3 regions of the Streptomyces sp. NPDC020875 genome follow, and region 3 is predicted to be linked to each of the others. Evidence: riboswitches for the same ligand, from Rfam matches in the RefSeq annotation. Region 3 holds a riboswitch; each other region holds the start of a gene.
The links. A riboswitch is a leader RNA that binds a small molecule or an ion and turns the genes downstream of it on or off. The one in region 3 is predicted to bind cobalamin.
Positions count from the first base shown of each region.

Region 1: it holds a riboswitch for cobalamin, as region 3 does, so the genes downstream of both, cobN (cobaltochelatase subunit CobN) here and AB0G74_RS21930 (cobalamin biosynthesis protein) in region 3, are expected to answer to the same signal.
Region 2: it holds a riboswitch for cobalamin, as region 3 does, so the genes downstream of both, AB0G74_RS15520 (ABC transporter substrate-binding protein) here and AB0G74_RS21930 (cobalamin biosynthesis protein) in region 3, are expected to answer to the same signal.

Region 1 is NZ_JBFADP010000009.1:89,728-99,346, reverse strand. It holds gene cobN (cobaltochelatase subunit CobN) at 1-2,965, opposite strand, end outside; cobalamin riboswitch at 2,995-3,142, opposite strand; gene AB0G74_RS07580 (cobalamin biosynthesis protein CobG) at 3,211-4,506, shown strand; gene AB0G74_RS07575 (precorrin-8X methylmutase) at 4,503-5,174, shown strand; gene AB0G74_RS07570 (precorrin-2 C(20)-methyltransferase) at 5,171-6,685, shown strand; gene AB0G74_RS07565 (cobalt-precorrin-6A reductase) at 6,778-7,539, opposite strand; gene AB0G74_RS07560 (cobalt-precorrin-5B (C(1))-methyltransferase) at 7,587-8,705, shown strand; gene cobM (precorrin-4 C(11)-methyltransferase) at 8,773-9,522, opposite strand; gene cbiE (precorrin-6y C5,15-methyltransferase (decarboxylating) subunit CbiE) at 9,519-9,619, opposite strand, start outside.
Region 2 is NZ_JBFADP010000023.1:33,096-42,714, reverse strand. It holds gene AB0G74_RS15545 (cysteine synthase) at 1-215, opposite strand, end outside; gene AB0G74_RS15540 (MoaD/ThiS family protein) at 222-509, opposite strand; gene AB0G74_RS15535 (putative leader peptide) at 651-755, opposite strand; gene AB0G74_RS15530 (ABC transporter ATP-binding protein) at 969-1,739, opposite strand; gene AB0G74_RS15525 (iron ABC transporter permease) at 1,853-3,079, opposite strand; gene AB0G74_RS15520 (ABC transporter substrate-binding protein) at 3,076-4,107, opposite strand; cobalamin riboswitch at 4,146-4,293, opposite strand; gene AB0G74_RS15515 (M67 family metallopeptidase) at 4,299-4,721, opposite strand; gene AB0G74_RS15510 (amino acid permease) at 4,928-6,370, opposite strand; gene AB0G74_RS15505 (DUF2017 domain-containing protein) at 6,853-7,482, opposite strand; gene clpS (ATP-dependent Clp protease adapter ClpS) at 7,482-7,796, opposite strand; gene AB0G74_RS15495 (nicotinate phosphoribosyltransferase) at 7,963-9,291, shown strand; gene AB0G74_RS15490 (isochorismatase family protein) at 9,594-9,619, shown strand, end outside.
Region 3 is NZ_JBFADP010000037.1:82,341-91,959, reverse strand. It holds gene AB0G74_RS21950 (hypothetical protein) at 185-1,309, opposite strand; gene AB0G74_RS21945 (class II aldolase/adducin family protein) at 1,598-2,281, opposite strand; gene AB0G74_RS21940 (inorganic phosphate transporter) at 2,541-3,848, shown strand; gene AB0G74_RS21935 (hypothetical protein) at 3,861-4,082, shown strand; cobalamin riboswitch at 4,317-4,459, shown strand; gene AB0G74_RS21930 (cobalamin biosynthesis protein) at 4,698-5,696, shown strand; gene AB0G74_RS21925 (cobyric acid synthase) at 5,874-7,643, shown strand; gene AB0G74_RS21920 (putative cobaltochelatase) at 7,640-9,619, shown strand, end outside.

The sequences.
Region 1 (9,619 bases), on a different contig from region 3:
CGGCGAGGTCGGCGTCGGTGCGCCAGTCGCGGGAGTCGATGAGCTGGAGGAGTCCGGCGCCGTAGGTCCCGGGGCGGGAGCCGAAGATCCGGGTGGTGGCGCGCCGTTCGTCGCCGTGTTCGGCCAGGTCGGCCCGGACATGGGCGCGGACGTGGTTGATCTCGGCGGGCTCGTCGAGCCCGGCGACCAGGCGGACCGCGTCGTCGAGGAGGCCGATGGTGTGCGGGAAGGCGTCGCGGAAGAAGCCGGAGATCCGGAGCGTGACGTCGACCCGGGGGCGGCCGAGTTCCTCGTACGGTACGGCCTCCAGGCCGGTGACCCGGCGCGAGGCGTCGTCCCAGACGGGGCGGACGCCGAGCAGGGCGAGGGCCTCGGCGATGTCGTCGCCCGCCGTGCGCATGGCGCTGGTGCCCCAGAGGGACAGTCCGACCGAGGTGGGCCATTCGCCGTTGTCGGCGCGGTAGCGCTGGAGGAGCGATTCGGCGAGGGCCTGGCCGGTCTCCCAGGCGAGCCGGGAGGGGACGGCCTTGGGGTCGACGGAGTAGAAGTTGCGGCCGGTCGGCAGGACGTTGACCAGTCCGCGCAGCGGCGAGCCGGAGGGTCCGGCGGGGACGAAGCCGCCCGCCAGGGCGTGTACGGCGTGGTCGAGTTCGTCGGTGGTCGCGGCGAGCCGGGGGACGACCTCGCGGGCGGCGAAGTCGAGGACGGCGGCGACCTCGTCGCCGTGTTCGGCGGGGACGGCGGCCGGGTCCCAGTCCGCCGCCTCCATGGCCTCGACCAGGGCGCGGGCCTTGGCCTCCGCCGCGTCGGCGGTGGTCCGGGTGGCGGCGGACTCGTCCAGGCCGAGGGCCTCGCGGAGTCCGGGCAGCGCCGTGGTGCCGCCCCAGATCTGCCGGGCCCGCAGGATGGCCAGGACGAGGTTGACCCGGTCGGGTCCGGCGGGCGGGGCGCCCAGGACGTGCAGTCCGTCGCGGATCTGGGCGTCCTTGACCTCGCAGAGCCAGCCGTCGACATGGAGCAGGAAGTCGTCGAAGCCGTCGTCGTCGGGGCGGTCGGCCATGCCCAGGTCGTGGTCGAGCTTCGCGGCCTGGATCAGGGTCCAGATCTGGGCCCGGATCGCGGGCAGCTTGGCCGGGTCCATGGCGGAGATCTGGGCGTACTCGTCGAGGAGCTGTTCGAGCCTGGCGATGTCGCCGTAGGAGTCGGCCCGGGCCATCGGCGGCACCAGATGGTCGACCAGGGTGGCGTGCACCCGCCGCTTGGCCTGGGTACCCTCGCCCGGGTCGTTGACCAGGAAGGGGTAGACCAGCGGCAGATCGCCGAGGGCCGCGTCGGGGCCGCAGGCGGCGGAGAGTCCGGCGTTCTTGCCGGGCAGCCACTCCAGATTGCCGTGCTTGCCGAGGTGGATCATGGCGTCGGCGCCGAAGCCGCCGTCGGCGCGGGAGGCCGCGATCCACCGGTAGGCGGCCAGATAGTGGTGGGACGGCGGCAGATCGGGGTCGTGGTAGATCGCGATCGGGTTCTCGCCGAAGCCGCGCGGCGGCTGGATCAGGACGAGGAGATTGCCGTAGCGGAGGGCGGCGAGCACGATATCGCCCTCCGGGTTGGCCGAGCGGTCGACGAACATCTCGCCGGGCGCGGGGCCCCAGTGTTCCTCGACGGCGGTCCGCAGCTCCTCGGGGAGGGCGGCGTACCAGCGGCGGTAGTCGGCGGCGGGGACCCGGACCGGGTTGCGGGCGAGCTGTTCCTCGGTGAGCCAGTCCTGGTCGTGGCCGCCCGCGTCGATCAGCGCCCGGATCAGTTCGTCGCCGTCGCCGGACTCCAGCCCCGGAATGTCGGCGCCGCCGAAGTCGTAGCCCTCCTCGCGCAGCCGGCGCAGCAGGGCGACGGCGCTGGCGGGGGTGTCGAGGCCGACGGCGTTGCCGATCCGGGAGTGCTTGGTGGGATAGGCGGAGAGGACGAGCGCGATCCGCTTCCCGGCGGCCGGGATGTGGCGGAGCCGGGCGTGCCGGACGGCGATTCCGGCGACCCGGGCGGCCCGCTCTGGGTCGGCGGCGTAGGCGGGGAGTCCGTCGGCGTCGATCTCCTTGAAGGAGAACGGGACGGTGATCAGCCGGCCGTCGAACTCGGGTACGGCGATCTGGCTGGCGGCGTCCAGCGGGGAGACGCCCTCGTCGTTCTCCTCCCAGACGCTGCGGGGGCCGGTCAGGCACAGGGCCTGGAGGATCGGTACGTCGAGCTGGGTGAGGGCGCCCGCGTCCCAGGACTCGTCGTCGCCGCCCGCGGACGCCTCGGCGGGCTTGGTGCCGCCCGCGGCGAGCACCGTGGTGACGATGGCGTCCGCGGTCCGCAGGGTCTCGATCAGCTCGGGTTCGGGGGCTCGCAGGGATGCCACGTAGAGCGGCAGGGGGCGGGCGCCCGCGTCCTCGACGGCCGTGCAGAGGGTGTCCACGAAGCCGGTGTTGCCGCTCATGTGGTGGGCCCGGTAGTAGAGCACGGCGATGGTCGGCGCCCCGGCCGGGACGGTACGCGCGGTCCGCTCCAGCGGCCCCCAGGAGGGTGCGGGCGCCGGGGCGTCGAAGCCGTGTCCGGTCAGGAGCACGGTGTCGGAGAGGAAGCGGGCGAGCTGCTCCAGATTGGCGGGGCCGCCGTGGGCGAGATAGGCGTGGGCCTCGGCGGCGATCCCGACGGGCACGGTGGACGCGGCCATCAGCTGGGCGTCGGGGGCCTGTTCGCCGGTGAGGACGACCACCGGCCGGTCCCCGGCGAGCAGCAGGTCGAGGCCGTCCTGCCAGGCCCGGACACCGCCGAGGAGCCGGACGACGACGAGGTCGGCGCCGTCGAGGAGCGCGGGCAGGTCGTCGAGCGGGAGCCGGGCGGGGTTGGCGAAGCGGTAGGGCACCGGACCGGTCGCCGCACGGGCGCTCAACAGGTCGGTGTCGGACGTCGACAGGAGCAGGATCATGCGGCGCCTGGCCTTCCTCGGGGTCCGCGCCCCGGGTGGTGTCGGACGGCGGGAGTTCCTGGCTCGCCCGGCTCCGTGAAGGCCGGGTTCACAGTGGCGGGACCGCGCCGGATTCGCACCGGGCTTCCTCCCCTGTCGCCGTCGTGGCGATGGCGGACCGGATGATCCGCCGATGAGCATAGTAAGGGTCATGTCCACGAAGGGTGGAGGGCGTGTCCGGTGTGATGGTCGGTATGCTCGCCGCCATGTCCACGGCCCCTCCTCCTTCGTCGTCCCAGGCCACAGCGGTCTCACGGGACCGGGGCGACGCCTGCCCGGGGACGCTGAGGCTGCACGCGGCCGATGACGGCGCCCTGGCCCGGGTCCGGATCCCGGGGGGTGTGCTGACCGCCCGGCAGGCGGCGGCGCTGGGCGAAGCGGCCGACAGGTGGGGCGACGGCGCGCTGTATCTGACCTCCCGGGGCAATGTGCAGCTGCGGGGACTGTCCGACGGCTGCGCCGCAGAGCTGGCCGCCGCCCTGGCGGCGGCCGGGCTGCTGCCCTCGTACGGCCACGAGCGGGTCCGCAACGTGGTGGCGTCACCGCTCGCCGGGCTCGACGGGCGCGGCGTCCGGGACGTCCGCGACTGGCTGGCGGCGCTGGACGCGGCGCTCTGCGGCAGCGGACCGGCCCGGGATCTCTCGGGCCGGTTCCTGTTCGCCCTCGACGACGGCCGGGGGGACGTCGCGGCGCTCGGCGCCGATCTGACGGTACGGGCGGTGCCCGGCGGCGGGGCGCTGCTGACCGCGGGCGCCTCGGCCGGGGCGCTGCTGGTGCCGGACGGGGAAGCGGCGCGGGCGGCGCTGCTGGCGGCCGAGGTGTTTCTGGCGCGGGCGGCGGAGTGCGGCGCGCGGGTCTGGCGGATCGCGGAACTCCCCGTACCACCTGAGGAATTGACACGTGCCATTGGTGTGGCGCTGACGGCGGCCGGGATCGACGCCCGGCCCGCGCCCCGGGACACGTCGGCGACGGCTCCCCCGCCGCCGGGCATCACCGGCGACGCCCTCGCCGTGCACGCCCCGCTGGGCACGATCACGGCCGGACAGTGGCGGGAACTGACCGCCGTCGCCGCCGCCGCGCCCGACGCCGAGCTGCGGCTGACGCCCTGGCGGGGCGTCGTGGTGCCGGTCCGCGGACCGGATCCGCGGGAGACCGCCGATGCCCTCGGCCGACTGGCCCGTACCGGGCTGGTCACCGACGCCGGATCGCCCTGGCCCCGGGTCGGCGCCTGCATCGGCCGCCCCGGCTGCGCCAAGTCCCGGGCCGACGTACGGGCGGACGCGGCCCGTACCCTCGCCGACGCGGCCCGCTCGCCGCTGCCGCTGTACTGGTCCGGCTGCGAGCGCCGCTGCGGCCGCCCCCCGGGCGACCGGATCGACGCGGTCGCGGCCCCGGACGGCGGCTACCACCTGACCACCGCCGCCGCGGGGCGGCCCGCGGACACCGTCCGCCTGGACGACCCCACCCGGCTCGCCGCCGCCCTGGCGGCGATCGCCCCATGACCCGTACGACGACGACCGAGAGCAGCGAGAACACCGTGACCCCGTACGACTACGAGAAGGACGGGGCGGCCATCTACCGTCAGTCCTTCGCCACCATCCGCGCGGAGGCGGACCTGGCGGATCTGCCCGCCGACGTCAGCCGGGTCGCGGTCCGGATGATCCACGCCTGCGGCATGGTCGACCTGGTACGCGATATCGCCTACTCGCCCGGGGCGGTGGCGAGCGCCCGCGCCGCCCTGCTCGCCGGCGCGCCGATCCTCTGCGATGTGCAGATGGTCGCCAGCGGCGTGACCCGCAAGCGGCTGCCCGCCGGGAACGACGTGGTCTGCACGCTCTCCGACCCGGCCGTGCCACAGCTGGCGGCGAAGCTCGGCACCACCCGCAGCGCCGCCGCGATGGAGCTGTGGCGGGACCGGCTCGAAGGCTCCGTGGTCGCCGTCGGCAACGCGCCGACGGCCCTCTTCCGGCTGCTGGAGATGATCGAGGAGGGCGCGCCCAGGCCCGCCGCCGTGATCGGTGTCCCGGTCGGCTTCGTCGGCGCGATGGAGTCCAAGGACGCCCTGGCCGCCCACCCCTCGGGTCTTGAACACCTGGTGGTCCGGGGCCGGCGCGGCGGCAGCGCCATCGCCGCCGCGGCCCTCAACGCGATCGCGAGCGAGGAAGAATGAGCGGCAAGCTGTACGGCGTCGGGCTCGGTCCCGGCGATCCGTCGCTGATGACGGTCCGGGCGGTCGAGGTGATCGCCGAGGCCGATGTGATCGCCTATCACAGCGCCCGGCACGGGCGGTCCATCGCCCGCTCGATCGCGGCCCGGCATCTGCGCGCCGACCATGTCGAGGAGCCGCTGGTCTATCCGCTCACCACGGAGACCACGGACCATCCCGGCGGCTACCGGGGCGCGATGGAGGACTTCTACACGGAGGCGGCGGCCCGGCTCGCCGTCCATCTCGACGCGGGCCGTACGGTCGCGGTCCTCGCCGAGGGCGATCCCCTCTTCTATGGCTCCTACATGCATATGCACAAGCGGCTCGCGGACCGCTACGACACCGAGGTGATCCCCGGGGTGACATCGGTGTCGGCGGCTGCGGCCCGGCTCGGGACGCCGCTCGCCGAGGGCGAGGAGGTGCTGACGATCCTGCCGGGCACCCTGCCCGAGGAGGAGCTGACGGCCCGGCTCGCCGCGACCGACGCGGCCGTGGTGATGAAGCTGGGGCGGACGTTCCCCAAGGTGCGTACGGCGCTGGAGGGCGCGGGCAGGCTGGCGGACGCCCGGTACGCGGAGCGGGCCACGATGGCCGGGGAGCGGCTGGCGGATCTCGCCGATGTGGACCCGGATTCGGTGCCGTACTTCTCGGTGGCGGTACTGCCGAGCCGGGTGGACGTGGTCCGCCCGGAGCCGGTGCCGGGCACGGCGGGTTCGGCCGGGTCCGCCGGGGAGGTGACCGTGGTCGGTACCGGGCCCGCCGGGCCGCTCTGGCTGACGCCGGAGTCCCGGGGCGCGCTGGCCGCCGCCGACGATCTGGTCGGCTACACCACCTATCTGGACCGGGTGCCGGTCCGCCCGGGCCAGCGCCGCCACGGCTCGGACAACCGGGTGGAGGCCGAGCGCGCCGCATTCGCCCTGGAACTGGCCAGGTCGGGCCGGCGGGTGGCGGTGGTCTCCGGGGGCGATCCGGGGATCTTCGCGATGGCCACGGCGGTCCTGGAGGCGGCGTCGGCGCCGGAGTACGCGGACGTCCCGGTGCGGGTGCTGCCCGGGGTGACCGCCGCCAACGCGGCCGCCGCCCGGGCCGGGGCGCCGCTGGGGCACGACTACGCGACGGTGTCCCTGTCGGACCGGCTGAAGCCCTGGGAAGTGATCGCCGAGCGGCTGCGCGCGGCGGCCGGGGCCGATCTGGTGCTGGCGCTCTACAATCCCGGCTCCCGCAGCCGTACCTGGCAGGTGGCGAAGGCCCGTGAGCTGCTGCTGGAGCACCGGGCGCCGGAGACGCCGGTGGTCGTGGCGCGGGACGTCGGCGGCCCGGGTGAGCGGGTGCGGATCGTCCGGCTCGCGGAGCTGGACCCCGCCGAGGTCGATATGCGGACGATCCTGCTCGTCGGCTCGTCGCAGACCCGGGTGGTACGGCGGGGTGACGGCGAGGAGGTCGTCTGGACGCCCCGCCGCTATCCGGAGGCGTAGGACCCGGGAGGCGGTCGGCCCGGCCGTCCCCGGGGCGGGCCGCCTTCGGTCCGGCCGTCCCCGGGGCGGCCGGGTGTCCGGCGGGCAGCGGCTCAGCGCGTCCGGGGTTCGTACGCCGTACGGATCCACTCGACGGCCTCGGCCGGGCCGGGCACGACCGGTACCCCCTCGGGGACCGGCGGTCTGCGGACCACGACCACCGGCAGCCCCGCCTCGCGGGCGGCCGTCAGTTTGGGCGCGGTGGCCGCTCCCCCGCTGTCCTTGGTGACCAGGACGTCGATCCGGTGGTCCCGCAGCAGGGCCCGTTCCCCGTCGAGGGTGAAGGGGCCCCGGTCGAGCAGGACCTCGGTACGGGCCGGGCACGGCGGCTCGGGCGGGTCGACCGAGCGGACCAGGAACCACGGGTCGTCCAGGTGGGCGAAGGCCGCGAGCCCCGTCCGGCCGGTAGTGAGGAAGATCCGCCGGCCGAGCCCCGGCAGCAGCGCGGCGGCCGCCGCGAGCGATCCGGCCTCGTGCCAGTCGTCCCCTTCGACGGGACCCCAGCCGGGGCGCCGCAGCGCCAGTAGGGGAACATGGGCGGTGACGGCCGCCCGGGCCGCGTTGAAGCTGATCTTTCCGGCGAAGGGGTGGGTGGCGTCGACCAGCAGATCCACCGTGTGCTCGCGGAGCCAGTCGGCGAGACCGTCGGCGCCGCCGAAGCCGCCGACCCTGACCTCGCCGGGCGGCAGCCGGGGGGTGGCCACCCGTCCCGCCAGGGAGCTGGTGACCCGGGCCCGCGACGGCGGGTCGACGGCCGTCAGCAGCTCGGCCAGACGGCGGGCCTCGGTGGTACCGCCCAGAATCAGTATGTGCACTTCAGTCCCGTTTCCGGCATGGCACTGCCCTTTCCCGTGAGCCCATCATGAACAGCAAGGCCGAGGGGGGCCGCGAGGCCCAACTCAAGCACACCGGTCTGCGGCCGGGGTGGACGACCGGTGCCTGCGCGACGGCCGCCACGACCGCCGCGTACACGGCACTGCTCACCGGCGAGTTCCCCGACCCGGTGACGATCACGCTGCCCCGGGGGCAGACCCCGTCGTTCGCCCTCGCGGTCGAGGAGCTGGCGGACGGCCGGGCCATGGCGGGGGTGGTGAAGGACGCCGGTGACGACCCCGACGTCACCCACGGGGCGCTGGTCCGGGCGACGGTACGGCGGCTGCCCGCCGGGGCCGGGGTGGTGTTCCGGGCGGGCCCGGGGGTGGGGACCGTCACCCGGCCGGGGCTGCCGCTGCCGGTCGGCGAGCCCGCCGTCAATCCGGTGCCCCGGCGGATGATGCGCGAACACGTCGCCGAGGTGGCCGCGCGCTGCGGCGGCGACGGCGATGTGGAGATCACGCTCTCGGTAGACCACGGCGAGGAGATCGCCCGCTCCACCTGGAACCCCCGGCTGGGCATTCTCGGCGGGCTCTCCGTCCTGGGGACCACGGGGATCGTGGTGCCGTACTCCTGCTCGGCGTGGATCGACTCGATCCGGCGCGGGGTGGACGTGGCCAGGGCGGCGGGCCGGACCCATGTCGCCGGATGCACCGGTTCGACGTCGGAGCGGACGGTGGTCGCCGAGTACGGGCTGCCCGAGGACGCCCTGCTGGACATGGGCGACTTCGCGGGCGCCGTACTGAAGTACGTCCGCCGCCATCCGGTGGACCGGCTGACGATCTGCGGCGGGTTCGCCAAGCTCTCCAAGCTGGCCGCGGGCCATCTCGATCTGCACTCCGCCCGCTCCCAGGTCGACAAGGGTTTTCTCGCGGCGCTCGCCCGGGCGGCCGGCGCGGACGAGGCGCTGGCGACGGAGATCGCGGACGCCAATACGGGGCTCGCCGCCCTCCAGCTCTGCCGGGCCGCAGGGGTGCCGCTGGGCGATCTGGTGGCGGTGAGGGCCCGGGACGAGGCCAGGGCGGTACTGCGGGGGGCGCCGGTCGCGGTCGATGTGATCTGCATCGACCGGGCCGGGGCGGTCGTGGGCCGCAGCCCGGTGCTCTGAGCGGCCGTACGACCGCTCCGGCTCCACGGGCTCGCCGTGTCACGGCGGCGGGTTCGGGTCGGGCGGGTCAGCAGTCGTGCCGGTCCCGTTCGGGCGAGTAGAGGTGGCTGTCGCGGAAGTGCTCCGCCCCGAGGGTCCGGCCGACCATGATGACCGCGGTCCTGACCACACCCGCCGCCTTCACCTTCCCGGCGATCTCGTCGAGCGTGCCCCGGATGATCAGCTCGTCGGGGCGGGAGGCGTAGGCCACCACGGCGGCGGGGCAGTCGGCGCCGTACCGGGGCAGCAGTTCGGCCACCACCCGGTCCACGTAGGAGGCGGCCAGATGGAGCACGATCAGCGCCCCGCTGCGGCCCAGGGTGTCCAGGTCCTCGCCGTCCGGCATGGCGGTGGCCCGCTGGGCGACCCGGGTGAGGACGACGGTCTGGCCGACCGTGGGCACGGTCAGCTCCCGCTTCAGGGCCGCCGCGGCGGCGGCGAAGGCGGGCACCCCGGGGACGACCTCGTACGGGATCCCGGCCGCGTCGAGCCGCCGCATCTGCTCGGCGACGGCGCTGAACACCGACGGGTCGCCGGAGTGCAGCCGGGCCACGTCGTGCCCGGCCTCGTGGGCGCGGACGAACTCCTCGGTGATCCGGTCGAGATCCAGCCGGGCGGTGTCCACCAGCCGGGCGTCCGGCGGGCATTCGGCCAGCAGCTCGGTGGGGACGAGGCTGCCCGCGTAGAGACAGACCCGGCAGGCGGCGAGCGTCCGGGCGCCGCGCACCGTGATCAGGTCGGCGGCGCCGGGCCCGGCTCCGATGAAGTACACGGTCATCTGTCGGCTCCTGCGGTCGCTGCGGGGGGATCGAGAGGGTCGGCGGACCGGTCGCCGGGGGCGGCCGGGGCCGTGCCCGCGGGCTTCCGGACGGACC
Region 2 (9,619 bases), on a different contig from region 3:
CCCGAGGTGGGTTCCAGGATCGTGCAGCCGGGGGTGAGCCGGCCGTCCTTCTCCGCCTGCTCGATCATATGGAGCGCCGGGCGGTCCTTGATCGAGCCGGTGGGGTTGCGGTCCTCCAGTTTCGCCCAGATCCGGACGTCGTCGGAGGGGGACAGCCGGGCCAGCCGGACCAGCGGCGTATTGCCGACGGCCGCGAGCGGGGAGTCGTAACGCATCGTGGGTCAGCGCATTCCGCCGGCGACCGCCGGGAGGATGGTGACGCTGTCGCCGTCGGAGACCTTGGTGGCGATGCCGTCGATGAAGCGGACGTCCTCGTCGTTGAGGTAGACGTTCACGAAGCGGCGCAGCTGGTCGCCGTTCTCCTTGTCCACGATCCGGGCCTCGATGCCCGTGTGCCGGGTCTCCAGGTCGGCGAAGAGTTCGGCGAGCGTCGCGCCGTCGGCCTGGACGGCCTTCTCGCCGCCGGTGTAGGTGCGGAGGATGGTCGGAATGCGGACCTCGATGGCCATGGGGTGGACTCCAGTCGACAGTCGAAGAGGCGGGGGCGCGGCTCGGCCCCCGCGCCGAGGGCGGTGGATCGGATGTTCCGGACGAATCGTCCGGCGGTGCTCGGAACGCGGAACGGGCTCAGGGCACGGATCAGGACACGCTCAGGTACACATCGCGCTGGCGAGACGGCACAGGTCGACATGGAGCCGCGCGACGAGCAGTACGGCACCGCTCCGCGTCTTGTCGCTCATGTCGTGGAGAACCATGCGGTCATCGTAACGATTCCCGATCCGGGGTTCGGAATAGCATCTCGTATGCCGGACGGACAGTGCTCACCTGTCGGACGAATGGTCTTCTCCGGCCACCGGACGGTCCCTCGGAGACCCCGTGAACGGCTGTACGGAGACCCCGCGGACACCCTGCGGACACCCTGCGGACGCCCGTACGGACAGCTTGTCCGTACGGGCGTCGCGCGGGTCCTACGGAAGCCCCGGCGGGAGGTAGGTGATGGTGGGGGCGCCCGTCCTCGGGTGGACCGCCACCTCGGCCGTGACCTGGTACACCTCGGCCAGCAGCTCGGCCGTGAGGACCTCGGCGGGCGGCCCGGCGGCGACGATCCGGCCGCCGTGCAGGACATGGATCCGGTCGCAGTAGTACGCGGCCAGGTTGAGGTCGTGCAGGGCGAGCAGGTTGGTGGTGCCCAACTCCCGTACCAGGCCGAGGATCTCCAGCTGGTACCGGATGTCGAGATGGTTGGTCGGCTCGTCGAGGACGAGCAGCGCCGGGTCCTGGAGCAGGGCGCGGGCGACCAGGGCGCGCTGCCGCTCCCCGCCGGAGAGCGACGGGAAGGCCCGCCCGGCCAGCTCGGTGATGCCGAGCCGGGCCATGGCCTCGTCGGCCGCCCGGCCGTCGGCGGCGCTGTCGGGCTCCCAGAAGCGCTTGTGCGGGGCCCGGCCCATCAGCACGATCTCGCGGACGGTGAGTTCGAACTCGGGCCGGTTCTCCTGCGGTACGGTCGCGACCCGCCGGGCCCGGTCCTTGGGGCCCATGGCGAGCAGATCGGCGCCGTCGACGGTGATGGTCCCGGCGGTGGGGCGCAGGGTGCCGTAGACACAGCGCAGCAGGGTCGTCTTGCCGCTGCCGTTGGGGCCGACGAGGCCGGTGGTCTCGCCGGGGCGGAGGTCGAGGTCGGCGCCTTCGAGGAGCGGGCGGCCCTCCGGGGTGGTGTACGAGAGCCCGCGTACCCGCAGTTCGGCCGGGCCGGGCCCGCGGGCACCGGGTCCGGCGCCGGTCGTGGCCGGGCTCTCGGCCGGGGCCTTCGCCGTGGTCGCGGTCAGGGCCCCGCCCTGGGTCGCGGTCGGGATCACGTCCGGCCTCCTTCGGTGCCGTCGACCGGGCGGCGGCGCATCAGCCACAGGAACAGCGGGCCGCCGATCAGCGCCGTCAGCACCCCGACGGGGACGTCCTGGGGCGCGGCGACGGTACGGGCCCCGAGGTCGGCGACGACCAGCGCGACCGCGCCGATCAGCGCGGCCACCGGGAGCAGGGCCCGGTGGGCGGCGCCGACCAGCAGCCGGGCCGCGTGCGGGACCATCAGGCCGATGAAGCCGACCGCGCCGCTGGCCGCGACGAGGACCGAGGTGACCAGGGAGACCAGGACGAAGACGGCGGCCCGGAACCGGGCGACGTCCAGACCGAGCACGGTCGCGCCCTCCTCCCCCACCAGCAGCAGGTCCAGCGGGCGGGCCAGGGCCAGCAGCAGCGGCAGCAGCAGGCCGACCACGGCGGCGGGCAGCCAGACCGTGTCCCAGCGGGCGCTGCCGAGCCCGCCGAGCGACCAGTACAGGGCCTCGCGGAAGTGCTCGGGGCGGGACGAGGCGACCAGGACGAGGGTGGTCAGCGCCGTGAAGACATAGCTGATGGTGACCCCGGCGAGGACCAGCCGGGTCCCGGTCATCGAGCCGCCGTGCCGGGCCAGTCCGTAGACGAGGACGAGCGCCGCGAAGGCGCCGATGAAGGCACCGGCGGGCAGGGCGACGGCGGTGGTCGCGCCGATGCCGAGGACCAGGACGACGACCGCCCCGGTGGACGCCCCGGAGGAGATCCCGAGCAGGAAGGGGTCGGCGAGCCGGTTGCGGACCAGGGCCTGGAGGACCGCGCCGACGACGCCGAGCCCGGCGCCGACGACGATACCGAGCAGGACCCGGGGCAGCCGGACGTCCAGCACGATCGTCCGGAACGGGCTGGGCTCGGCACCCGGCAGCAGCGCCGCGACGACCTCGCCGGTCGGGATGCGTACGGAGCCCAGCCCGAGGGCCGCGAGGACGGCCGCCGCCAGGGCGGCCAGCAACCCGGCCAGGACGGCCCCGAACCGCAGCCGGGAGGGCGTACCGGGGGCACCCGGCGCGTCGGGGCGCCCGGTCCCGGCGGGGACCGGGGCGACCGCCGTGGCGCCCTTGCGGAACACCATCCGGCGCCCCGGCTCGTCCCCGGACCCCTCGGCACTCTTCGCGTCGGCCCCGCCGGTACCGGACCCGGGCGCGGTGCCGGGGCCCGGCACCGCCCGCCGGCCGTCCGTCGGGGTCGTCATCGGGCGAGCTGGGGGGCCAGCTTGGCGATCGCGTCCGGGGCGCGGACGCCCACGACCGCGTCCGAGAGCGGCAGTACGGCGAACTTCTTGTTCTTGATCGCCGGGACGTCCTTCAGCGCAGGGTCCTCCAGCAGCCGCCGCTTCTTCTGGGCGAGGCTGGTGGCGCCGTAGTCGTAGATCACGATCACCTCGGGCTTACGGGCCACGACCTGCTCCCAGGTCGCGTCGCCGAAGCTCTTGGGAATGTCGGCGAAGACGTTCCGGCCGCCCGCGCGGGCGATCAGCTCATTGCCGATGCCCTTGCCGCCGACGGTGAACGCGGTCTTGTCGCCGCTGTCGTAGACGAATACGGGCACCGGCTCGGAGGTGGTCTTCTTCAACTCCGCCTCGGTCTTCGCGACCGTCGCCCGGGACGCGGCGATCCACTTCTCGGCCCGGTCGCGGACGCCGAAGGTCCGGCCGACCTCCTCGATCTCGCGGTAGACGTCGTCGAGGCCGGTCCGCTTCTCGGTGCAGTACTCCAGATTGAGCCGGGAGTCGATACCGGACTTCTTCAGCTCGTCGCGGGTGCGGCCGTCCTTGGCCTCGAAGGCGCTGGCGTAGCCGCCGTAGACGAAGTCCGGGTTGGCGGCGAGGAGCTTCTCCTTGGAGGGGTACTCCTTGGCGATCACCGGCACCGACTTGTACGCCTCCGCGTAGCGGGGCAGCACCTGGTCGTCCAGGTAGGCGGTGCCGACCAGGGACTTCTCCAGGCCCAGCTCCAGCATGATCTCGGTGACGTGCTGGTTCATGGTGACGGCCCGCTTCGGGGGCGCCTTGTAGGTGGTCTTCACACCGCAGTTGTCGACGGTGTACGGGAATCCGGCGGCCGTGGCCCCGGACTTCCCCGAACCCGAACCCGAGCCCGAACCGGAACCGGAGTCCGAGCCGCCGCAGGCGGTCAGGACGATCGGGAGCAGTGCGGCGGCCGTACCGGCTATGAGGGTACGGCGGCGGGCGGAACGGCGCCCTGACGTGCGTCGGGACATGCTGACGGCCTCCTCCGGGGATTTCCGCGTCCCCTGGGTGGTGGAAGAGGGCGATGGGTCAGTTCCTGGCTGACAGCCGTCGCCACGCGCCCGAGGGCACGTGTCAACGACCGGTAACAGTGGCGGGACCGCGCCGGATTCACACCGGCTTCCTGGGTCCCACCGCCCCGTATGGAATTGAAGCTGCCGGGTCAGTATGCCTCTACTACCCGGACCTCCTCCTCCGTGACCTCTCCGGCGACGATCCGGAAGGACCGGAACTGGAACGGTCCGGCCGCGTCGGAGTCGGCCGTGGAGACCAGGACGTAGTGCGCGCCGGGCTCGTTGGCGTAGGTGATGTCGGTCCGGGAGGGGTACGCCTCGGTCGCGGTGTGCGAGTGGTAGACGATCACCGGCTCCTCGTCGTTGTCGTCCATCTCGCGGTAGAGCTTCAGCAGATCACCGGAGTCGAACTCGTAGAACGTGGGCGAGCGGGCCGCGTTGAGCATCGGGATGAATCGTTCCGGCCGGTCGCTGCCCTCGGGGCCGGCGACCACGCCGCACGCCTCGTCGGGGTGGTCGGCCCTGGCGTGCGCGACGATCCGGTCGTAGAGGTCCTGGGTCAGGGTCAGCATGCGGATCAGGATAAGCGGGGGTCGTCCGGATGGCGGAAGGGCCGGTCCGTACCGTGCCGAGGTACGGACCGGCCCGTCTCGCGATTCGGACAGCCGGGCGGGGAGGCAGGCAGTTCCCCGCCCGCTGCCGATCAAGGGCCCGGCCCTCGGAGGGGCCGGGCGGCCGGTGACCGGTGCGGTCGGGCGGCCGGTGGCGGGCGGCGCCGTCAGCGCTTGGCGAAGGCCGCGCCCTCCGGGTTCTTGGACCGCAGGACGAGATACGAGACCAGCAGCACCAGGGCCCAGACCGGGGCCACGTACAACGAGATCCTGGCGTCCTTGTCGATCCCCATCAGCACGATCACCAGTCCGATGAAGGAGAGGGCGAACCAGCTGGTCCACGGCGCGCCGGGGGCCTTGAAGGAGGACTCGGCGACCTCGCCCCGGGCGACCTTGGCCCGGTAGCGGATATGGCTCACCAGGATCATGATCCAGGCCCACATACCGGAGATGGTGGCGAAGGAGACGATCTTGTGGAAGGCGTCGCCGGGCCACTGGTAGTTGATCCAGACGCCGATCAGCATCAGCCCGGCGGAGAAGGTGGTGCCGATCAGCGGGGTGCCGTGCTTGGTCAGCCGGGTGAAGAGCTTGGGCCCCTGGCTGTTGAGCGCCAGGTCGCGGAGCATCCGGCCGGTGGAGTACATCCCGGAGTTGCAGGACGACAGGGCCGCGGTGAGGACCACGAAGTTGACGATGCCCGCACCGATCTGGAGGCCCATCTGGTCGAACGCGGCCACGAACGGCGAGACGCCCGGCTGGAAGTTGGTCCAGGAGACCACCGAGAGGATCATGATCAGGGCGCCGACGTAGAAGACGGCGATCCGCCACGGCACGGTGTTGATGGCCTTGGGGAGGTTCTTCTCCGGGTCCTTCGACTCTCCGGCGGTGACGCCGACCAGCTCGACCGCGAGGAAGGCGAACATCACGATCTGGAGGGTCATCAGCGTGCCGCCGAGGCCCTTGGGGAAGAAGCCGCCGTCGCTCCAGAGCAGGGAGAAGGAGGCGGTGTCACCGGCGTCGCTGAAGCCGAGGGTGATGATTCCGGCGCAGATCAGGATCATGCCGACGATGGCGGTCACCTTGATCATGGAGAACCAGAACTCCAGCTCGCCGAAGATCTTCACCGAGATCAGATTGGCGAGGTAGAGCACGATCGTGAAGCCGAGCGCCGAGACCCACTGCGGGATGTCGAACCAGTACGTCATGTACTCGGCCGCCGCGGTGACCTCGGTCATCCCGGTGACGACCCAGAACAGCCAGTACGTCCAGCCGGTGGCGAAGCCCGCGAAGGGGCCGACGAACTCGCGCGCGTACTCCGAGAACGAACCCGAGACCGGGCGGTACATCAGCAGTTCGCCGAGGGCCCGCATGATGAAGAAGATGACCACGCCCGCGATGGCGTAGGCGAGGATGAGGCTCGGCCCGGCCTTGGAGATGCCCTTTCCGGCCCCGAGGAAGAGCCCGGTCCCGATGGCTCCGCCGATGGCGATCATCTGGATCTGCCGGGCCCCGAGTGCCCGGTGGTAGCCCTGGTCCTCGGCGGTGGCCGCCGGGGCTCCGGCCGGCTTGCCCGGCCCGTCCTTGCTGTCGTCGACCTGCACCGAGGTCATAAGCTGCTGCGCCCTTCTCTCCATGCCGATCCGCGCGCCCCGCCTCTCGGCGAGCGACCGCGGACCAGTTCCTGATCCCCCCGGATATGGATGGAGTGCCACCGGCGATCCGCCGGCTCAAGCGCCTCCAGGGGCATGGGTGGCGCCCCTGGCGGTCGTGAAGATCTATCACGGTTGCGACAAAGATCGATCCGGCTTCTTGTGCCTTATCCCACATATAGAACCGGACAAAAGACTCCCCGAGGGGTAAACCACCTCGGGGATGTCACGCGATCGTTATTCGGATTTGAGCGTCCGTTGAGCGAACAACCGAACGGACGGACGGGAGGAGGGGCCGAGGGTGCCCCGGCGGCCGGCCGGGACAGGAGAGGCCCGGCCCCGGACGGCGTACGGAACCGGACCGCCGCGGCCCGAGAGCCGGAACCGGCCCGCCCGGCGCGCTCAGCCGGACAGCCGGACAGCCGGACAGCCGCTCGGCCGCCTCAGGGCAGCAGCGTCTCGACCAGGGTCTCCTGGAGGACCCCCAGCCAGAGGTAGGCCATCACCATCGGCTTGCGCGGATCGTCGTCCGGCAGGCGGTAGAGGCCCGTCTCGCCCGCGTCGTCCTCGTCGGAGACCTCCAGCCGGGTGCCGATGGTCAGCCGCAGGTCGTTGAGAGCGCCCAGCCAGTAGCGGCAGTCGTCGGGCGGCAGCTTCAGTACGGCGGCGGAGTCGCCGCCCGGCTCCAGCCCGTCCAGGGCCCGGACGACGGCGAGCGCGTTGGCCCGTTTGCCCGCGCGCAGATCGTTCTCGGTGTAGCGGCGGAACTCGGAGGAGGCCGCGCGGGTCTCCTCCTCGGTCATCCCGGGACCCTGCTCGCCGGGCGGGCGGGGCGCCGGGGTGGGACCCCGGTAGGCGTCGGGGAAGAGCCGGGCCAGCGCCGGGTCGGACGGCGGCTCCGTCGGCCCCTCCGCGAACAGCGCGGCCAGCGGGTCCTCGCCCTCGACCGGCTCGTCGCCGGGCCCGATCAGCTCCAGCAGCTGGATCGCCAGGGACCGCAGGATGGAGATCTCCACGTCGTCGAGCGCGACGGCGGCCCCGCCTCCGGGCAGCGGCTCGAAGTGTCCCGGCATCAGCCGCGGTCCTGGGTGAGGGTCGCCCAGAGGCCGTAGCCGTGCATCGCCTGCACGTCGCGCTCCATCTCCTCGCGGCTGCCGCTGGAGACCACGGCGCGTCCCTTGTGATGGACGTCGAGCATCAGCTTGCGGGCCTTGTCCTTGGAGTAGCCGAAGTACGCCTGGAAGACGTAGGTGACATAGCTCATCAGATTCACGGGGTCGTTGTGGACGAGCGTCACCCACGGCACGTCGGGTTCGGGAACGACGGAACTCTGCTCCGCCGACTCGGGGCGCGTGATCTCAGTGGGGGCGACACTCACCCGATCCATGCTGCCACCCGGGGCGCCGGGGCGCATAAACGACTCCCCATTTCGTCAGAGTGACGAAATGTGAGGTAGCATCTGGCCATGGCTGGATCGCCCGGTTCCCACGGGCGTTCGACGGCGCGCCCCGCCCCGGGCGGGAAACGGCGCAGAAAGCGTGAGGTCGAGTCTCGTGAACACCGCTGACCTGGGGCTCCCGGTCGATGTACCCTCCACGGCCCTCTTCACCGATCAGTACGAGTTCACCATGCTCCAGGCGGCTCTGCGGGCGGGTACGGCCCACCGCAGGTCCGTCTTCGAGGTCTTCACCCGGCGGCTGCCCGAGGGACGCCGGTACGGGGTCGTCGCGGGCACGGGACGGGTCCTGGACGCGGTGGCCAACTTCCGGTTCGACCCGGACGTACTGGCCTTCCTGCGGGAGCGGGAAATCGTGGACGCGCCGACCCTGGAGTGGCTGGCCTCGTACCGCTTCAGCGGTGACATCTGGGGCTATCCGGAGGGCGAGGTCTACTTCCCGGGCTCGCCGGTCCTGCGGGTCGAGGGCAGCTTCGCCGAGTGCGTGCTGCTGGAGACCGTGATCCTCTCGATCCTCAACCACGATTCGGCGATCGCCGCCGCGGCGTCCCGGATGGCGACGGCCGCGGGCGGCCGTCGGCTGATCGAGATGGGCGCGCGCCGGACCCACGAGCTGGCGGCGGTGGCCGCGTCCCGGGCGGCGTACGTCGGCGGCTTCGACTCCACCTCGGATCTGGCGGCCGGGTTCCGGTACGGCATCCCGACCGTCGGCACCAGCGCCCATGCCTTCACCCTGCTCCACGACAGCGAGCGGGACGCCTTCCGGGCCCAGGTCGACTCGCTGGGCCGGGGGACGACGCTGCTGGTCGACACGTACGACGTGGCGGAGGCCGTCCGGACGGCGGTGGAGATCGCCGGGCCCGAGCTGGGCGCGGTCCGGATCGACTCCGGGGACCTGCTGCTGGTGGCCCACCGGGTCCGGCAGCAGCTCGACGAGCTGGGCGCCCGGCACACCAGGATCACGGTCACCTCCGATCTGGACGAGTACGCCATCGCGTCGCTGGCGGCGGCCCCGGTGGACGGGTACGGCGTGGGCACGCAGCTGGTCACCGGCAGCGGCCACCCCACCTGCTCGATGGTCTACAAGCTGGTCGCCAGGGCCCGGGGCGAGGCCCCGGACGCGCCGCTGGAGCCGGTGGCGAAGAAGTCCGTGGGCGGCAAGGCGTCGATCGGCGGCCGGAAGTGGGCGGCCCGGCGGCCGGACGCGGAGGGCACGGCGGAGGCGGAGGTCGTGGGCACTGGACCCGTACCGGAGGAGCTCGTCCCGCACCGGCTCCAGATCGAGCTGGTCCGGGGCGGCGAGATCGTGGCCCGGGAGCCGCTGGACGTGGCGCGCGAGCGCCACCGGGCCGCCCGGGGCGCGCTGCCGTTGTCCGCCACGCAGCTCTCGCGGGGCGAGCCGGTACTGCCGACGGAGTACGTCTGAGGGGACGGCGGCGGCCCCTGCGGGGCGTCCGCGTGAAAGGCGGTGCCCGGGTGGTGTGAGGGCCCGCCGCGCGGGGACGCTCCAGGAAGAGGGGGCCTCGCGGGCGGCTTACCGGGCGGGGTCCGGGGTACGGAACCCCGGGCCGGGCCCGTACGGCGGCCCCGCCCCTATCCGCTGCGGCCCTCCGCGCGGCACGCTTGTCATACCGCTACCGAAACCTTTCTCCGATCCCGTCCGCCCCTCACCGACCCGATTCCCCCGAACGTCGCCCGTTTCCCCGCTCTCCCCGAAGGACACCCGCCATGCACCGCGCGCTGATCGTCGTCGA
Region 3 (9,619 bases):
TTTCGGGACGTCACGGGGAGCAGTCTTCCCGCTGACGGCCCGAAAGCCCAAACGGAACGGGACGGACCGCGTTCCGGCGGTGGTGGCGGGGGTCCCGGAACGGCGCGCGGAAGCAGGACGGCGGACCGGTGCCGGGCGGCGGGACCGCGAGTTGCCGGAAGGTGCCGGGGCGGGCGCCGGGCGGCTACATCAAGGGGGTGAGGAAGCGGCGCAGGGCCTCCTCGTAGGCGGCGGGGTCGGTGTTCCAGTTGGCGGCGTGCGGGGCGTCGAGGACGGTCCGCAGGGTGACCAGGTCCGGGCGGGCGGCGGTGAGCCGGCGGGAGGGCCCCCAGGGCGCGAGGGTGTCGTCGGGGCCGTGGAAGATCAGGGTCGGAACCCGGACGGCCTGGGCGTCGGCGGCGACGGGCAGCCGGTCGCGGTAGAGCCCGGCGCGGCCCCGGGCGGCCCGGACGACGAGCGGTACGAGTGGGCCCGGGACGTGCCGGGCGCGGGCCAGGGCGCGCAGGGCCGCCTCCTGGTCGAGGACCGGGGAGTCGAGGACGAGGCCCCTGACGTGGTCGCGCAGGGCGGAGTTCGCGGCGGTGTGCAGGGCCATGGTGGCGCCGGTGGACCAGCCGTGGAGGACGACGCGGCGGGCGCCCCGGGAGACCGCGTACCGCAGGGCGGCGTCGAGGTCGCGCCACTCGGTCTCGCCGAGGTGGCCGAGTCCGTCGGGCGAGCGGGGCGCGCCGGGGTCGCCCCGGTAGCCGACGGCGAGTACGGGCAGGGCCCGGCCGTGCAGGAACGGCAGCAGGTTGAGGGCCAGCTCGCGGGTGGTGCCCAGGCCGTGGACGGCGATCACCCAGAGGTCCCGGGCGGCGGGGACGAACCAGGCCGGGAGGGGGCCCAGCTCGCCGGGGACGGTGACTTCCTCGTAGGGGATGCCGAGCGCCGTCCCGGGGTCGCCGGAGTGCAGCCGGGTGGTCATCCGGACCTTGGTACCGGGTTCGAGGGTGCCGGGGCCGATCGCGTCGAGGCGGCGGACGACGGTGTCGGGCGTGGCGGCGGGGCCGTCGAGCACGGGTCCCGCGACGGCGTGGACGCCGGGTCCGGCGAGGCCGTACGTCCCGGGTCTGCGGGACGCCAGGGCGCGGGTGAGGGCCACCCGGCCGGGGTCCGTGGCGTGCACGGTGAGCCGGGGGTCGCCGGGGAGCGGCCGGTCGGGCGCGGGACGCAGGGTGGCGTCGACGGCGCGGCGGGCGAGGGCCGCGGCGGTGCCGATGCCTGCGACTGTGGTGACGGCGGCGGCCGTCGCGGTTACCGGGCGCACCGTTCCAGTGTGGGGACGACCGCGCGCCGCTGCCAGTGGGGCGACTCCCGCGGGGGTACGGGACGGGTTCCGGCGGGCGCGCGCGACAGTACCCGCCGGGCGCGCGCCGTCCGGACGGCCGGTCCGTCCGGACGGAACCACGGCGTGTCCGGACGGAACCACGGCGTGTCCGGACGGAACCGCGGCGCATAAGGGTCCGGCGGCACAAGGGGAGCGGTCGTTCTGCCTCGGACGACCCAGGTGACACGGAGGAAGCGGAGGTGCATCCGGGGCGGGTGGACCGGTCGCTCAGCCCGGCTGGCCGTAGGAGCGGAGCCGGGTCGCGGTCTCGGTGAGCTGGTCGCGGGTGAGCAGGCGCGGGGCGAGCCCGGGGACCGACGCGGCGAGCAGCCAGACCCGGCACATCCACTCCAGCTGGGCCGTGCGGTCGTACGCCTGCTCCAGGGTCGCGCCGACCGCGACGGTGCCGTGGTTGCCCAGCAGGCACGCCTCCCGGTCGAGGAGTGCCGTGAGCATGTTGCGGGCCAGTTCGTCGGAGCCGTAGACCGCGTACGGGGCGACCCGGACCGGACCTCCGAGGTCCGCCGTCATGTAGTGGACCGGCGGCACCTCGGTGACGAGGGTGGAGACGGCGGTGGCGTGCGCCGCGTGGGTGTGGACGACCGCCAGTCCGTCGCGGGATCCGTCGCGGGACCGGTGGACCGCCAGATGCAGCGGCAGCTCGCTCGTCGGCCTCAGCTCGCCGATCACCTGGCGTCCGCCGAGATCGACGGCGGTGAGATCACGCTCCGTGAGCCGGTCGTACGGCACTCCGCTGGGGGTGACGAGGATCAGCGGCCCGACCCGGGCCGAGACATTGCCCGAGGTCCCCACGACCAGCCCTTCGGCGGCCGTTCTGCGGGCCGTTTCGACCAGCTGCCGCCAGGTGTGTTCGAGAGCGCCGTCGGGCGCGCGTACGGTCGGTTCGGTCATGGGTGCGATCCTGTCAGCCGGGGCGGCGGCGGGACAGAGCACCCGTGATGCATATCACCACAAGATCGGACGAATGAGGCTTTCCACCCGGAGAGGGCCCGCCATACCGGCGGTCACCCCTCCGGAAGGCCCCCCGAAAGTCGAAGCGGAATGCCGAGAACCGCTTGGATACACCCCCAAGCCGGTCCCAGTTCACCTTCCGTTCACCCAGGTTACTTACCTTCGGCGAGCCACTGACCTCCAAAGATTGCCTGGGTAAATGGAACACATCACGCTGCTGCTCGCGATAGTGATCGTGACGGCTCTCGTGTTCGATTTCACGAACGGTTTCCATGACACCGCCAACGCGATGGCGACGACCATCTCGACCGGCGCCATGAAGCCCAAGACCGCGGTGGCCATGTCCGCCGTGCTCAACCTCGTCGGCGCTTTCCTGTCGGTGGAGGTCGCCAAGACGATCTCCAGTGGCATCGTCGACGAGGCAGGCATCACCCCAGAAGTCATCTTCGCGGCGCTCGTCGGCGCCATCCTCTGGAATCTGCTGACCTGGCTGGTCGGACTACCGTCCAGCTCGTCGCACGCCCTGATGGGCGGTCTGATCGGCGCGACCGTCGCCTCCGTCGGCTTCAGCTCGGTCAACGGCGGCACGGTGATCACCAAGGTCCTGATCCCGGCCATCGCCGCTCCGCTGGTCGCCGGCCTCGCCGGCTACATCGGCACCCGGCTGACGTACCGGATCGGCCGCAACACCGATCTCAAGAGCACCGACAAGGGGTACAAGGCGGGTCAGATCGCGTCCGCGGGTCTGGTCTCCCTGGCGCACGGCACCAACGACGCCCAGAAGACCATGGGTGTCATCACCCTGGCCCTGGTCGCCGGCGACATCCTCGCCCCCGGCTCCAACCCTCCGATGTGGGTCATCGTCTCCGCCGGTGTGGCCATCGCCCTCGGTACGTACCTCGGTGGCTGGCGCATCATCCGCACCATGGGCAAGGGCCTGACCGACCTCCAGCCGCAGCAGGGCTTCGCCGCCCAGACCAGCGCCGCGACGGTCATCCTGGCCTCCTCGAACCTCGGCTTCTCCCTCTCCACCACGCACTCCTGCTCCGGTGCCGTGATGGGCGCCGGTCTGGGCCGCAAGGGCGGCGTGGTCCGCTGGTCCACCGCCACCCGGATGTTCGTCGCCTGGGGTCTGACCCTTCCGGCCGCCGGTCTGGTCGCCGCGGCCTCCGAGTTCGTCACCAAGCAGGGTGACTGGGGCGTCGCCGCCGTGGCGGTCTTCCTCGTGGCCTCCTCCGCCGCGATCTGGATCGTCTCGCGCCGCCAGGTCGTCGACCACACCAATGTGAACGACGTGAACGACGACGAGGACGACACCACCGGCACCGGCGCCTCCGGCGACGGCCAGGAGTCCCCCGGCGTCGTCACCACCGCCATGGCCGCCGTCACCCCGCCGCCCGCCGGTGTGATCGACGACGGCGAGCTGAAGACCACCATCCCCTCCGCCACCCCTTCTTCCGCGCCGTCGGCCCCCGAGACCGGTCCGGCCAGCCCGGCCGCGGTGTAAGGACGTATCACCATGAAAATCGACTGGGAAGCCCTCGGCTCCGTCTTCGGTGTCAGCCTCGTCGGCACCGTCCTCCTCGTGGGCCTGTTCGCCCTGGGAGTCATCGGCCTGACCAAGCAGGAGGCCGCGGCGGCCAACGGCGGCTCCGCGCCCCTCGCCCGTACCGGCGCCTACGCCTGCTTCGTGCTCTGCACGGTGGCGGTGGGGTACGGGATCTATCTGATCGTCACCTGATCACCGCGGGTCGCTCCTGACCTGCTGATCCCGCTGATCACCGTCAGCACCCCGGCCCCCTGGTCCTCCGCGATCAGCTCGGGCCCCGGCCGTCCGCACGGCCGCGGAGAGCCGGGTCCGACCCCCCGACGGGTCGGACCCGGCTCTCCGTATTCCCGGCCGTCATCCCGGCCGCAACCACCGGATGTGGCCCTGCGCACACTGCTCCGTCGCAGGTCAGGGGCGAGTTGACGGCCCTTCTCACCCCGTGGTGGACTGCCGGGGCCACTACGGAGGCAGCAGAGGAAGCCGGTGCGAATCCGGCGCGGTCCCGCCACTGTCACCGGGGAGCACATCCCCGGGAGCCAGGAACTCTCGCCGCCGTTTCACGTCGAACCAGGGCGCGGACACCCTGAGTGAGGACAATTCGCCATGCGCGGCATCGTCACGGCCCCCGCTCGCGGGGCCGCACCCGGGTCCCCCGGCGCTTCCGGTTCTCCCGGTTCTCCCGGTTCCTCCGGCTCTTACAGTCCTTCCGGTTCTTCCCGTTCCTCCGGCTCCTTCGGGGATCAGCCGGACGGCCGGGACACCTCCCGCGCCGCTGCCGCCTGCTACGGCTCCCCCGGGCGCTGAGCGATGCGAGCCGACCGGGTCTTCGCCATCGGCGCCACCGCCGGTCTCCTCGGCGATCTACTGCTGGGCGACCCCCGCCGGGGCCATCCCGTCGCCGCCTTCGGGCGGGCCGCGGGCGCGGCCGAGCGGCTGCTGTGGCGTGACCACCGGGGCTGGGGCGCGCTGTACACCGCCGGGTGCGCGGGCGGCGCCGCCGCCGTCGCGGCCGTGGCGGCCCGGGCCGCGCGCCGGGAGCCCGCCGCCGCAGTGGCCCTGACCGCCGCCGCCACCTGGGCCGTCGTCGGGGGTACGTCGCTGGCTCGGGAGGCCGGGGCGGTGGGCGCGGCGCTGACCGCCGGGGACCTCGACGCCGCCCGGGAGCGGCTGCCCCATCTCTGCGGTCGTGATCCCCAGGCGCTGGACGGGCCGGAAATCGCCCGGGCCGTGGTCGAGTCCGTCGCCGAGAACACCTCGGACGCCGTGGTCGGCGCCCTGGTGTGGGGCGCGGTGGCGGGAGTGCCGGGTCTGGTCGGATTCCGCGCGGTCAACACCCTGGACGCGATGGTGGGGCACCGTTCGCCCCGTTACCGCCGGTTCGGCTGGGCGTCGGCCCGGCTGGACGACCTGGTGGGCGCCCCGGGGGCCCGGCTGACGGCGGCGCTCGCCGTGGTCGCGGGCGGGGACGCCCGGGGTGCCGTACGGGCCTGGCGGGCGGACGCCCACCGGCATCCCAGCCCCAACGCGGGCCCGGTCGAGGCGTCGTTCGCGGGCGCGCTGGGTGTCCGGCTCGGCGGCACGCTGGCGTACGGCGGCCGGGTCGAGCACCGGGCCGTGCTGAACGGCGGGGCCCGGCGGGTCGCCGTCGGGGACATCGAGCGGGCGGTACGGCTGTCGCGGCGGGTGAGCGCGCTGGCGCTGGGGGTATGTGTCGCGGGGCGGCTGATCGCCGGGAGGGCGGCGGGGCGACGGCTCACGACATCCGGAACGGCGTCCGGGCGGGCGATGGTTGCCCGGGGCGGGTGACGGTTTTCTCCGCGACCGGGCGTCGGTCCACAGGGCCCGACGGGATTTCCGGGCGGGGTCCAACATGAGATCCGGGACGCGCGGCGGACGGACGGCCGCTGTCCCCGGGGACGACGGCACGACTTATCGGCAGGGCCTCTTCGGAGGCATCGGGCAGGACGGAAGGGGGTGGCGGCGATGGCCGGGCGGAAGCGCGGCGGCGGGCTGCTGGTCGCCGGGACGACGTCGGACGCGGGCAAGAGCGTGGTCACCGCGGGGATCTGCCGCTGGCTGGCGGGCCGCGGGGTGAAGGTCGCCCCGTTCAAGGGGCAGAACATGTCGCTGAACTCGTTCGTGACCCGGGACGGTGCCGAGATCGGCCGGGCCCAGGCGATGCAGGCGCGGGCGGCCCGGATCGAACCGACGGCCCTGATGAATCCGGTGCTGCTGAAGCCGGGGGGCGACCGGACGAGCCAGGTGGTCCTGCTGGGCAGAGCCGTCGGCGAGATGAGCGCCCGGGGGTATTTCGGTTCCGGCGGGCGGCGCTCCGAGCTGCTGACCACGGTGCTGGAGTGCCTGGAGGAGCTGCGGGGCACGTATGACGCCGTGATCTGCGAGGGGGCGGGCAGTCCGGCCGAGATCAATCTGCGCCGTACGGATCTGGTGAACATGGGCGTGGCCCGGGCGGCCGAGCTGCCGGTGCTGGTGGTCGGCGACATCGACCGCGGTGGGGTCTTCGCCTCCTTCTTCGGTACGACGGCCCTGCTGGACGCGGTGGACCAGCGGCTGGTGGCGGGGTATCTGATCAACAAGTTCCGGGGGGACGCGGGGCTGCTGCGGCCGGGGCTCGACATGCTGACGTCGGTGACGGGCCGCCCGTTCTACGGGGTGCTGCCGTACGCCCACGGGCTGGGTATCGACGAGGAGGACGGGCTGCGGGTGTCCCTGCGGGGCGCGGTCCGGGAGTCGCTGGTTGCGCCGCCGGTGGGCGAGGAGATCCTGCGGGTCGCGGTCTGCGCGGTGCCCCTGATGTCGAACTTCACCGATGTCGACGCGCTGGCCGCCGAGCCCGGTGTGGTGGTCCGGTTCGTGGACCGGCCCGAGGAGCTGGTGGACGCCGATCTGGTGGTCGTGCCGGGCACCCGGGGCACGGTCAGGGCGCTGGACTGGCTGCGCCGCCGGGGGCTGGCGGACGCGTTGTCGCGCCGGGCCGCCGAGGGGCGGCCGGTGCTGGGGATCTGCGGTGGTTTCCAGCTCCTCGGCGAGCTGATCGAGGACGACGTCGAGTCCCGGGCCGGGACGGTGGAGGGGCTGGGGCTGCTCCCGGTCCGGGTGCGGTTCGCCGCCGCCAAGACGCTGGCCCGGCCGTCGGGTTCGGCGCTCGGGGAGCCCGTCGAGGGATACGAGATCCATCACGGGGTGGCCGAGGTCCTCGGGGGTGAGCCGTTTCTCGACGGCTGCCGGGTCGGGGCGGTGTGGGGCACCCACTGGCACGGGTCGCTGGAGAGCGACGGCTTCCGCCGGGCGTTTCTGCGCCGGGTGGCCGAGGCGGCGGGGCGACGTTTCGTCCCGGCGCCGGACACCTCGTTCGACGCGCTGCGCGAGGAGCAGCTGGACCGGCTGGGCGAGTTGATCGAGGAGCACGCCGATACGGACGGGCTGCTCCGGCTGATCGAGTCGGGGCCGCCCCCGGGCCTGCCGTTCGTGCCGCCGGGCGCGCCGGACCCGGTTCCGGACGGCTCCTCGCCCACTGGAGCGGACCCGGAGCCGGAGTCGGGTGGCGGCGAGGTCCGGGCTCCGGGGTCCGCCGTACCGGACGAGGAGTCGGCGCCGTCGCGTCGGCGGAGCGCCACGGACGACCCGGTCGGCATACCCGGCGCGGGCGGTACAGGCGGTACAGACAAGACGGACCGCACGGCCGACTGGGCCGACTCGGAAGCGGACAACGACCCGGAGGGGGAGGCATGAGCACGACGCCCTATCCGTTCACGGCCCTCGTCGGCCAGGACGATCTACGGCTGGCCCTGTTGCTGAACGCGGTCTCGCCGCGGGTCGGCGGAGTGCTGGTGCGCGGCGAGAAGGGGACCGCGAAGTCCACCGCGGTCCGGGCGCTGGCGGCGCTGCTGCCGTCGGTCGCGGTGGTGCCGGGGTGCCGGTTCTCCTGCGATCCCCGGGACCCCTACCCGGACTGCCCGGACGGGCCGCACGAGTCGGGTCCCGGCGGGGAGCGGCCCGCGCGGATGGTGGAGTTGCCGGTGGGCGCCTCCGAGGACCGGCTGGTGGGCGCGCTCGACATCGAGCGGGCCCTGGCGGAGGGCGTGAAGTCCTTCGAGCCAGGACTGCTCGCCGACGCGCACCGCGGCATCCTCTACGTGGACGAGGTGAACCTCCTCCACGACCATCTGGTGGATGTGCTGCTGGACGCGGCGGCGATGGGCGCCTCGTATGTGGAGCGCGAGGGCGTCTCGGTGCGGCACGCGGCCCGTTTCCTGCTGGTGGGGACGATGAATCCGGAGGAGGGCGAGCTGCGTCCGCAGCTGCTCGACCGGTTCGGGCTGACGGTGGAGGTGACCGCGTCCCGGGAGCCGGAGCAGCGGGTGGAGGTCGTCCGGCGGAGGCTGGCGTTCGACGACGATCCGGTGGCCTTCGCCGCCCGCTGGGCGGGCGAGGAGGAGGCGCTGCGGGGGCGGATCGCGGCCGCCCGGGCGCTGCTGCCCGGGGTCCGGCTGGGGGACGGGGTGCTCCGGCAGATCGCCGCGACCTGTGCGGCGTTCGAGGTCGACGGGATGCGGGCGGACATCGTGATGGCCCGGACGGCGACGGCGCTGGCGGCGTGGGCGGGCCGGGAGGACGTGCTGGAGGAGGACGTCCGGCAGGCGGCCCTGCTGGCGCTGCCGCACCGGCGGCGGCGGAATCCGTTCGACGCGCCCGGTCTGGACGAGGAGAAACTCGACCGGACGCTGGACGAGTTCGCCGATCAGGGCGACGGCCCGGAGGACGAGCCGGATCCCGGCGGTGAAGGGCCCGACGGCGGCGGTCCGGACGGGGGCGGTCCCGACGGCGGTGGCGGTGCCCCGCCTCCGCCGCGCTCCGGGGACGAACCGGGCGTCGAGCGAAGTGGGCCCGACAGCTCCGACGGCTCCGACGGCTCCGACGGGCGGGACGCCCCGCCGGGGGGCGAGACCGCGCCCCAGGAGGCCGGTGCGGGCGCGGCGCCGGGCAGTGGCGGCGGTGAGCGGCGGCCGGTGGCCGCCGGTGAGCCGTTCCGTACGAAGGCGCTGACCGTGCCCGGTACGGGCGACGGGGCCGCGGGCCGCAGGTCCCGGGCGCGGGCGGAGCACGGCCGGACGACGGGTTCGCGTCGTCCCCGGGGCGCTCTGGGCACCCTGCATCTGGCGGCGACGATACGGGCGGCGGCGCCGCATCAGCGGGCCCGGGGGCGGGGCGGGCCGGGTCTGGTGGTGCGCCGGGACGATCTGCGGCAGTCGGTGCGCGAGGGCCGGGAGTCCAATCTGGTGCTGTTCGTGGTGGACGCCTCGGGGTCGATGGCGGCGCGGCAGCGGATGGGCGCGGTCAAGGGCGCGGTGCTGTCGCTGCTGCTGGACGCCTATCAGCGCCGGGACAAGGTCGGTCTGGTGACGTTCCGGGGCCGGGAGGCGGAGCTGGCGCTGCCGCCGACGAGTTCGGTGGACGCGGCGGCGGCCCGGCTCGACCGGCTGCCGACCGGGGGCCGTACGCCGCTGGCGGCGGGGCTGTTGAAGGCCCATGACGTACTGCGGGTGGAGCGGCTGCGGGATCCGGCGCGCCGTCCGCTGCTGGTCGTGGTCACCGACGGCCGGGCGACCGGTGGTCCGGAGCCGGTGGCGCTGGCGTCGCGGGCGGCCCGGTTGTACGCCGCCGACGGGACGGCGTCGGTGGTGGTGGACTGCGAGTCGGGTCCGGTC